Regions from separate parts of the Bacillus sp. 01N42_2 genome, predicted to be linked through region 3. Evidence: predicted binding sites of a transcription regulator. Region 3 holds the regulator's gene; each other region holds the start of a gene.
What was found. The regulator LexA, encoded in region 3, represses DNA repair genes until DNA is damaged. The targets are predictions, from matches to a motif close to CGAACATATGTTCG.

Region 1 (3,281 bases), on a different contig from region 3:
AATGGCCGGATGACACCTTCGTCCCTTTATCCAAAAAGCGTTTCAATATGCCTCTCATTGCAAAAAGCTCCAGTGTGCGCGGATGCATGATAAGCGCCTTGGAATAGGGCACCGTCTTCTTCAATCGTTCAATGACAGTCGTTTTCACTCCGGCAAGCGCAAGCTCTGATGCGAGCATGAGCCCGACCGGACCTCCCCCGATAATGGCAGCCTGTGTTTCCATCTCATCAGCCTTCTTTCATATTTATTGTTACGCGCGCAACAAAATCATCAAAAATAAAACGCTTGATTTTTGTTTCATGCGTAACAATCTCCATTATAATCTTCCCTCTGCCTTTTGACAATCATTTCCGAAAAAAAGACGCCGTTCACTTGGCGTCTGATTCACTGATGACCCCGACGATGTCTTTATCCTTAATCGGTCCGAAATGGCGGCTGTCGAGGCTGTATATGCGATTGTCGCCAATAACGAAATATTGCCCCTTCGGTATGCTTTTGCGCCCGGTCGTTTCCTTCAATGTATAATCACCGGTCACATGGCTGCCTGCGGACAATGATGACTTTAACGGTTTTAAAAACGGTTCTGAAACCCGTTTTCCATTCACATACAGCTGGTCTTCCCTGTAAGCGATCGACTCGCCCGGGAGCCCGATGACACGTTTGATCAGCACTTTGCGGTGTGGGCCTTTAAACAGGACAATATCGAAACGGCGGATCGTTTTGTAACGATGGGAAAACTTGTTGACTATCAGCTCATTTCCTTGTTTAAAGGTCGGATTCATGCTGATTCCTTCGACTTTATAATCAATAAAAATGGCATTTTTTAATTGTATGGCCAAAACAACGATAAGCACGCCGGCTATAAACCAAAATCGTTTTTTCAAGATTCCTGTCTCCCTCCGTCTTTCTCATGCTGACTGATCCTCGTCTGTAAACGCCGTTCGATATGCTTTCCTGCATACCACAGCACCGTTATCACCGTTAAGGCGCCCGCCATCCTGAAAGGCTGTGTAAAGAGCGCGTGAAGGTCATACCCGATAAAGCTGATCATAAAGATCATGACCATTTTCCCCATAGCGGCGGCTGATACAAACTGCAGCGCCCCCACCCGTGACAGGCCGGCAACGATATGAACCGCAGCGGACGGCGTAAAGGGGAAGCAAAGTAAAATAAACAGCGGACCGAAACCGTGCCGCTCAACCCACAGCATCATCCGCCTTATGGTCTGATGCCTGCGGATGAAACCGAAAGCTCTTTTCTGTCCGAAACGGCGGACGGCATAAAACATAAGCAGTGATCCTGCCGCAGATCCGAGCCACGACAGAAAAAAACCTTCCCACAGTCCAAATGCATTCGTATTCGCCACCACAAATACAACAAGCGGCAAAAACGGAAGAAACGCTTCAATAAAAGGCAGTAAAACCGCAGCAGCCGGGCCGAAAGCTCTATAGCTTTGGAACCATTCCGTCAGCTGTTCCTCAGTCAAATATGATAAAAATTGCTCCAACGTTTATACTCCTTAACGAGTTTGTCTATCCTTATTCTACACATTATCTCCAAAAAACGAAAATGTTTACGAGATTTTCCGACTTGAAATATCGTGTAAGCGAGTATAAAATAAGAACAAATGTTCTCTTTTAAGAAAGAAGGAGTATTTATGCCTGACATCCGGAGCGGCACCCGCGACCTCATCGAAAAAGGGCTGTTTCTGCCCATGGCAGCCGCCATTCTGAATCGGGATCTCGAAGCGCTTGATTCGTGCCCGTTCAAATTAAAACAACCCTATAAACAGCTTATCAGCTGCTCTTTAAAATTAGCACAAAAGGATTTGAGTGATGTTCGAAAAGAGTTAAGAAAGCGTAAAATCAAAATATACGAAGCCCAAAGAGATGAAGCATTTACGCTTTATATATGCACCATTAACGGCTATGAAGAAAAACACCGTTATTTCAACCCGAGAATACGGGAACAGGTAACCGCCTTATTGGAGTATTACCTGTCTCTTGCAGCCATTTAAAAAGCAGCCGTGACTGCTTTTCCTTTCAATCAATAAAATTCAGACTATTCACACTATACATTCGACATGATTTTCTTTATAATTCGGGACACGCTGTTTTCAATGAAAAGGAGGAATGTTATGAAACTGATTCATGTTCTCGCTGCCCTGCCCTTTTTCGGAATTCTCGCCGGCATTCCATTCGCCAACCGGGTGACGCCTTATGTTTTCGGAATGCCTTTCATTCTCGCATATGTCGTCATCTGGGCGGTTCTGACTTCTGTTCTGATGGCTGCGGTTTACAAATTGGACAAAGAAAACAAGGCGGGTGAGACGGAATGAACGCCGCATTTCCCGTAATGGCCGCCGTGCTCCTGTTTTGTGTATATCTCGGAATCCGCGCCCGAAAAGGAAAAAAGATGGATCTTGAACAATGGACGGTGGGCGGACGCGGCTTCGGCACGATGTTTGTCTTCTTATTAATGGCGGGAGAAATTTACACGACCTTCACATTCCTCGGCGGAAGCGGATGGGCTTACGGAAAAGGGGGTCCCGCCTTTTACATTATCGCTTACGGCTGTCTTGCCTACATTTTGTCATATTGGCTTCTGCCTGCCGTGTGGACATACGCCAAACAGCACAAACTGATGTCGCAATCTGATTTTTTTACTTCAAAATACAACAGCCCGCTCCTCGGCATTCTCGTATCGCTCGTCGGCATCGCATCTCTCATCCCCTATCTCGTCCTGCAGCTGAAAGGGCTCGGATTAATTGTTTCAGCAACGTCGTACGGCCAGATTCCGCCATCAGCCGCAGTCTGGATCGGCGCTGTCTCCATCACGATTTATGTGATGATTTCAGGAATCCACGGTTCAGCGTGGATATCAGTCGTCAAAGACATCATGATTTTAGGCATCGTCCTGTATTTAGGCATTTATCTGCCCATTCATTACTACGGCGGTTTTGCGGAGATGTTCAAACAAATCGACGCCGCAAAACCCGGATTTCTTACACTTTCTAAAACCGGACAGAGCCCTTCATGGTTCAGCTCAACCGTCCTGCTGACCGCTCTCGGCTTTTATATGTGGCCCCATACCTTTGCCGCTTCCTATTCGGCGGAGCATCCGCGGGTGTTTCGGAAAAACGCGATCATCATGCCTCTTTATCAGCTTGTCCTGCTGTTTGTCATCTTTACCGGATTTGCAGCGATTCTGCAGGTGCCCGGTTTAAAAGGGGCGGACACGGATCTCGCCTTATTAAAGCTGTCAGTGAAAACCTTTGATCC
Region 2 (3,281 bases), on a different contig from region 3:
AGTCCGTCCAGCTTTTGATAAAAAGGCAGAAAGGTTTCATGAATAATATCATACATACGGTCAGCCAAAACGGGAAAAAGCGCTTCTAACTGTCCTGCGGGCAGGTTGTCGTCCGTCTTATGCTGTCTGGAAAAAACATGGCCCTGGTGGAGCTTGACACGCTCAATCTCGATGCCCATCACAGGGAATGTCTTCGTACTCTCTTTGAGGCCGTATTCTAAAGCAGGCACAATGAGAGAGGCGAATAACGGGCTGATTGGGCCTTCAATATTAGACTCCATATTGATCCAAAAATCTTTCTGGTCCCGAGGCGTCATGATAAATTCCCGTTCTTCATCTGCCGCTTTCTGATCCTGCGCGATCGTTGTAATCGGTCTGGCCTGAAGCAGGTACAGCTTATTTTCGGCAAATCCGAATTCGAGATCCACGGGATAATCGTACAGTTCTTCTGTCTTTATCGTCAGCATGGCAAGCTCTTTGATGCTCTCGTCATCGAGGCAGAAGCGGTTTCTCATGTCAGCGGACGTTTCTTTTTCGGTCACGCCTTCCTTTTGAGAAACGATATACATTTCTTTTAAACCGATTTCTTTGTCAATCCGGAATGTGTCTTTATTGACGATAAATGTGTCGGGCGTCACGCTTCCGGAAACGATTGCTTCTCCGAGACCGTAGCTCGCGCTGATCATCAGTTCTCCGTCATCATGTGTGACGGGGTTTCGGCTGAAAATTACCCCTGATACCTCAGAATTGATCAGCCCTTGGACGACAACACCCATTAGCGGTTCTGCAGTGTCATTGTTCATTTTCTCTTTATAACCGCTGACCCGCGCCGAAAAGAAGGAAGCCCAGCATTCTTTCACTTTTCCGAGAAACTCTTCTTCTGTTTTGATATTTAAATAGGTTTCGTACTGGCCCGCGAAAGAAGCGCCTTCAAGATCTTCGGACGCAGACGAGGAACGTACGGCAACAGAGGCGTATGATTCTCTCAATTCATAAAAAGAGGCAATCAGCTCATCGCGGAGCTCTTTTGAAAACGTGCCGTTTATAATGGCGCGCTCCATCTTTTCCTCTTCTGCCTGAAGCCGGTTATCTTCCATAAAACGCGTCAGCGCATTTGTCTGAATGACAAAACCGTCGGGAACGGGCAGGCCGTTTTTCGTCAGTTTAATCAGGTTCATTCCTTTTGCGCCTGCTGAGCGGCTCGATTCTTCCGCTTTTTGAAATCGTACTGAATACATGCGGTATAACCCCCTTTTTTCTTCATCCAAGAAAATGATAGTAAACACTATCATTACATTGTAAAGAGGGAGGAAGAAACTGTCAAAGACACAAAGACCTAATCCTTCTCCTCCTTTCGGCTGAAGAAAGGCAATTTGGTTCATTTCATTAATGGTTCAATAGATTTACATTCGCATTTTTTCTGACAGATGATTGAAGACTGCTGAAAAAGGGTATTGTGATAGCAGGGGAGCGATTGTCCGATTCTTCATTTTTTACTATAATCAGATGAGATGAAGAATTCCCGAGGAGGGTTTTTGTGATTACAAAAGCCGTTTTTGCATTATGTTTCCCTTTTATGCTGGTCGTCCTTTTTACGCGGGTCACTTTTAACCATTATGTGGCGATCGCTCTCACAGCCGCACTGCTTTTCGCATCCTATTTAAAAGGTTACACCGAAACGTATTTCATCGTTGGATTGGATGTCGTATCATTGGTAGCCGGCGGGCTGTACATGGCCAAAAAAGAAGCAGATAAAAAGAAAGACAATGCCTGACATGGTGAATATGAAATGGAAGCCTGCTTTTACGCCATAAAAGCAGGTTTTTTATACAAAAATTGACTTGGTAAAAACAAACCATCGAACTTTAGTTCGTATTTTTAGTGATTTTGCCTGTCATTGTGTTACTATATCAATAGGAAGATTTCGTAAAGAAACGGAGGCTTTTTTGTGAAAGATCGTTTTGAGTTAGTCTCGAAATATCAGCCCCAGGGAGATCAGCCGCAAGCGATTGAGAAGCTTGTCAAAGGCATACAGGAAGGCAGAAAACACCAGACTCTCCTGGGTGCGACAGGGACGGGCAAAACCTTTACCGTGTCCAATCTGATTAAAGAAGTCAATAAGCCGACATTGGTCATTGCCCATAACAAAACCCTTGCCGGACAGCTGTACAGCGAGTTTAAGGAGTTTTTTCCGAACAACGCTGTCGAATATTTTGTCAGCTACTACGATTACTATCAGCCGGAGGCGTATGTGCCTCAAACGGATACATTTATAGAGAAAGACGCAAGTATTAACGATGAAATTGATAAACTGCGGCACTCCGCGACATCCTCTCTGTTTGAACGGAGAGATGTCATTATTATTGCGAGTGTGTCATGCATATACGGTCTCGGTTCGCCTGAAGAATACCGGGAGATGGTCGTGTCGCTCAGACCGGAAATGGAGATTGAGCGGAACGAGCTGCTGAGAAAGCTTGTGGATATCCAGTATGCCCGCAATGATATCGACTTTAAGCGGGGGACGTTCCGCGTGCGCGGCGACGTTGTGGAAATTTTCCCGGCTTCCCGTGACGAACATTGTATCAGAGTGGAATTTTTCGGAGACGAGATAGAGCGGATCAGAGAAGTTGACGCTTTGACCGGAGAGATTCTCGGCGACCGCGATCATGTCGCGATTTTCCCGGCTTCCCACTTCGTCACCCGGGCGGAAAAGATGGAAAAAGCGATTCTGAACATTGAACAGGAGCTTGAGGAGCGCTTGAAAGTCATGCGCGAAAACGGCAAGCTCCTTGAAGCGCAGCGGCTTGAGCAGCGGACGAGATATGATCTTGAAATGATGCGGGAAATGGGTTTCTGTTCGGGCATTGAGAACTATTCAAGACACTTGACGCTCCGTCCTCCGGGCTCTACGCCGTATACGCTGCTTGATTATTTTCCGGACGATTTTATGATCGTCGTTGATGAATCACATGTGACGATTCCGCAGGTGCGCGGCATGTTCAACGGTGACCAGGCAAGAAAACAGGTGCTTGTCGATCATGGGTTCCGCCTGCCGTCAGCGCTTGACAACCGTCCGCTCCGATTCGAGGAATTTGAGAAACATATGCACAATATCGTGTACGTGTCGGCTACTCCGGGACCGTATGAGATTGAGCATACGCCGGAAATGATCGAACAGATCATCAGGCCGACGGGACTCCTCGACCCTCTCATTGACGTTCGGCCGATCGAAGGACAGATTGATGATCTGATCGGCGAGATTCAGGCGAGGATAGAACGGA
Region 3 (3,281 bases):
GATTTTCATATTGTGAATTTTCCTTTGATATTCCTCAACAATACTGACGATTTCGAGTACCATCGTATCAGCTTCGGAAAGCTCCAGCTCACCTTTATGAGCCGTCGTATATATCTTTACGTTCTCCCTGTAAATACAATGCAAAAGCGCGATCTTGGCGTTTCCTCTTCCCAGTCTTGTTTCATCCTGCACCAATATCGCGTCAATATGTGACTTTTTAATTTCATCAAGCATTTCAAATACTCCGTCGCGGTCCATTTCGTAACCGCTGGCTTTCTCTGAAATGACTTTTGCAACTTCCATGCCGTTTGCCGCAGCGATCTCACTGAGCTCCTCTTCCTGTCTTTTTAAAGACGTCTGCTGCTGTTCTTTGTTTGTGCTTACCCGGGCATAAATGAGCGCCTTCATTTCTCTCTTTCCTCTCTAATTGACAATGGCCAGCTGATATACGGCCGGATGCTCCTTTTTAACCGGAAGAATAAGTTCGTCTCCGGGCTTTATATCAGCAGTTTGGAGATGATTATTCTCCGTCACCCACTCAATGAAATCTTCTTTGTTAATATTTTTCTTCTCTGCTACTTGATCCGCAAGTGACCACAGAGTATCTCCGTCCTGAACCTTTATTTTAACATATTGGCTGAGTGCCTGATCATTTCCCGCACATGAAACAAGTAAAATAACGGCACTTAAAATCGCAGTAAACAGTCCGACAAATATGATAGATTCCTTCGCCATTTAAACAACCTCCAGAATGTTTGTTCGCTTTTTATACCTTTCAGTATATACGAACAAATGTTTCTGTCAATCGTTTTTTTCGAACCTATGTTTGTACTGTCAGGAAAATCATGCTATAATCTACTTAAAATCGACGTTTTGAGGTGCGAAATATGACGAAGCTATCAAAAAGGCAGCTTGATATCCTGCGTTTTATTAAAGAAGAGGTAAAAACGAAAGGATATCCGCCTTCTGTAAGAGAGATAGGAGAAGCAGTAGGACTGGCTTCCAGTTCAACCGTGCACGGACATTTGGCGCGGCTGGAGACAAAAGGCCTGATCAGACGGGACCCTACTAAACCGAGAGCGATTGAGGTATTGGATGAAGAAGAAGTCCAAATTCCGAAAAGCCAGGTTGTCAATGTTCCGGTCATCGGAAAAGTGACGGCGGGTATTCCGATTACGGCTGTTGAAAATATCGACGAGTATTTTCCGCTTCCTGACCGGATGGTTCCTCCGGGAGAACACGTATTCATGTTAGAAATCATGGGAGAAAGTATGATTGATGCCGGCATTTTTGACAAAGATTACGTCATTGTCAAACAGCAGAACACGGCCAATAACGGGGAAATCGTGGTGGCTATGACCGAAGATGATGAAGCCACGGTCAAGCGCTTCTATAAAGAAGACAATTATGTGCGGCTGCAGCCGGAAAATCCGACGATGGAACCGATTATCCTGCAAAACGTAAGCATTTTAGGGAAAGTGATCGGCGTATTCAGAGCCGTTCATTAATTCTATTAAACTTTATTTATCGTAAAACCCCTCTGAAAGGGGTTTTTCTTTTGCAAAAAAAGAGCAGATTCGCCCTGGCTTAAGAAACGAACCTGCTAAGGAGGAAAAACTTACATCTTTATTATCTGTCATCTCACTTTTGAAGTCAACAAATAATGTTTCCTAAAGGAAACTTTTTATCCATTTTTCAACTTTTGTATTTGTGCGGGCTGATTTTGATATACATCTACCTTTACCTGGAGCGGGCGGATTACATTGTATTTGTGAAAATTTAGTACATAGCACAATAAGTTTTGATGAGGTGTAAAAAAACCCGCTGCCTTTGCGGGTATCTATTTTCAATCAAAATGATAATATTCCACGCCGTATAACCCTTTAATATGAACAGGTTCACAGACGTTTGAAGAGCTTTCAATCAGAATCCTGTATTTGTGATATGGATCAATTGATTTTTTGTCCTGGGCACTTAGGTTTAACCAGCTGCCGCTGTAACTTTTAGAACTTAATGTATAAAAGTTTCCGTTCAGCGCCATCCGCTGGAGTTTCACGTTTAAATTGCATGAAGAATTGTTCACAATGGTGAACTTGTATCCTAATAGGTAATCATCAGCTGATACAGCCCCCGGATTTTCAATAAAAAACTCTTTTACATCTCCCTCCATTATAAAGCTTGTTTTTGATCCGAATTCAGTGGTAGCCGCTTCTGCTGAGTGTACTCCGCAAAAACATAATAAAAAAACAGCAATACATATCCACCATTTTTTCAATTTTGCATCCCCCTTTTTTACATATTTTAACTTGTGAATATGGTGATGTCTATTTACATTTTATTGAAACGCACACTTTATAACCACTATATACCAGTTTAAAAATTTGCTGATTGCCTACAATGAAGACTAAACGAAATAACGAAGGTGGTTCAAATGAAACATGTAATTGCTTTCGCTTCTAAAACAGCGCTCACACTTGCTTTGCTGTACATTGTTCTCGATCTGATGTACCAAGTAACTTTTTTAAACGTTCTGTTTATTACCTTGATCTTAAGTTTGGTCACTTACTTTTTGGGTGATTGCATGATTCTGCCGCGAACAAGCAATTTTACAGCCGTTGCAGCTGATTTCGGAATTTCATTCATTATATTATGGATATTTCTAATGAACATTGGCGGGTTTAATGTCTCCCCTGCAGCGGCAGCGGTTATTTCTGCATTTTGCCTTTCTGTTTTTGAAGCATTTTTCCACCGGTATCTGCAGCAATTTGTGCTGCCTGAAGATTATCAGGGCGAAACAGGGACAGACAGCACACAATTGAGATATCAAACCGAGGCGTCTGAAGAATTAATGCCGGAAAAAGATTCTGAAGAAAAAACATAAAAAGGAGGCATCCGCCTCCTTTCTTTTTATTTTTGCTTCTGATCGTCCAGCGGCAGCTGCAGCAGTGAGTCTGTGCCTGTCGCTTTCGGTGTTTTTCCGTCCCATTTTTCAATCCATTTATATTTGATCATTTCATCAGACATTGATTTTTTTATGATTTGGTTATAATCAGCGATCCCTTCCGCTTCAATTTTTTTCTTTTTCGCTTCTGCTTCAGCTATTTTAATTTCAGTCTGCGTCCGTTCAAGCTCCTGTGAAGACTTCACTCTTGCATCAATGGCTTCCTGTGTGGCTTTATCCGGCTTCGGTACGCCAAGCGTCAGATCATCAATTAAAAATCCAAGGTTCTTCATATCCTCAGCAAACCTTTTTTGAACATCGGCAGCGGCTTCTGCAGATT

Region 1: a site for LexA is predicted at 1,621-1,634, ahead of AC1DN5_RS13110 (YhjD family protein). Genes of this name have one in related genera too.
Region 2: a site for LexA is predicted at 1,860-1,873, ahead of uvrB (excinuclease ABC subunit UvrB). Genes of this name have one in related genera too.

What each region holds. Positions count from the first base shown of each region.
Region 1 is NZ_JBFTRO010000005.1:167,527-170,807, reverse strand. Features, by position in the region: gene AC1DN5_RS13125 (monooxygenase) at 1-223, opposite strand, end outside; gene lepB (signal peptidase I) at 369-884, opposite strand; gene AC1DN5_RS13115 (TVP38/TMEM64 family protein) at 881-1,507, opposite strand; gene AC1DN5_RS13110 (YhjD family protein) at 1,658-2,017, shown strand; gene AC1DN5_RS13105 (DUF3311 domain-containing protein) at 2,138-2,338, shown strand; gene AC1DN5_RS13100 (sodium:solute symporter family protein) at 2,335-3,281, shown strand, end outside.
Region 2 is NZ_JBFTRO010000001.1:262,527-265,807, reverse strand. Features, by position in the region: gene AC1DN5_RS01420 (PEP/pyruvate-binding domain-containing protein) at 1-1,238, opposite strand, end outside; gene AC1DN5_RS01415 (CsbA family protein) at 1,538-1,774, shown strand; gene uvrB (excinuclease ABC subunit UvrB) at 1,949-3,281, shown strand, end outside.
Region 3 is NZ_JBFTRO010000002.1:100,089-103,369, forward strand. Features, by position in the region: gene AC1DN5_RS04440 (YneB family resolvase-like protein) at 1-408, opposite strand, end outside; gene yneA (cell division suppressor protein YneA) at 424-735, opposite strand; gene lexA (transcriptional repressor LexA) at 888-1,508, shown strand; gene AC1DN5_RS04455 (hypothetical protein) at 1,847-2,275, opposite strand; gene AC1DN5_RS04460 (YndM family protein) at 2,432-2,881, shown strand; gene AC1DN5_RS04465 (prohibitin family protein) at 2,908-3,281, opposite strand, start outside.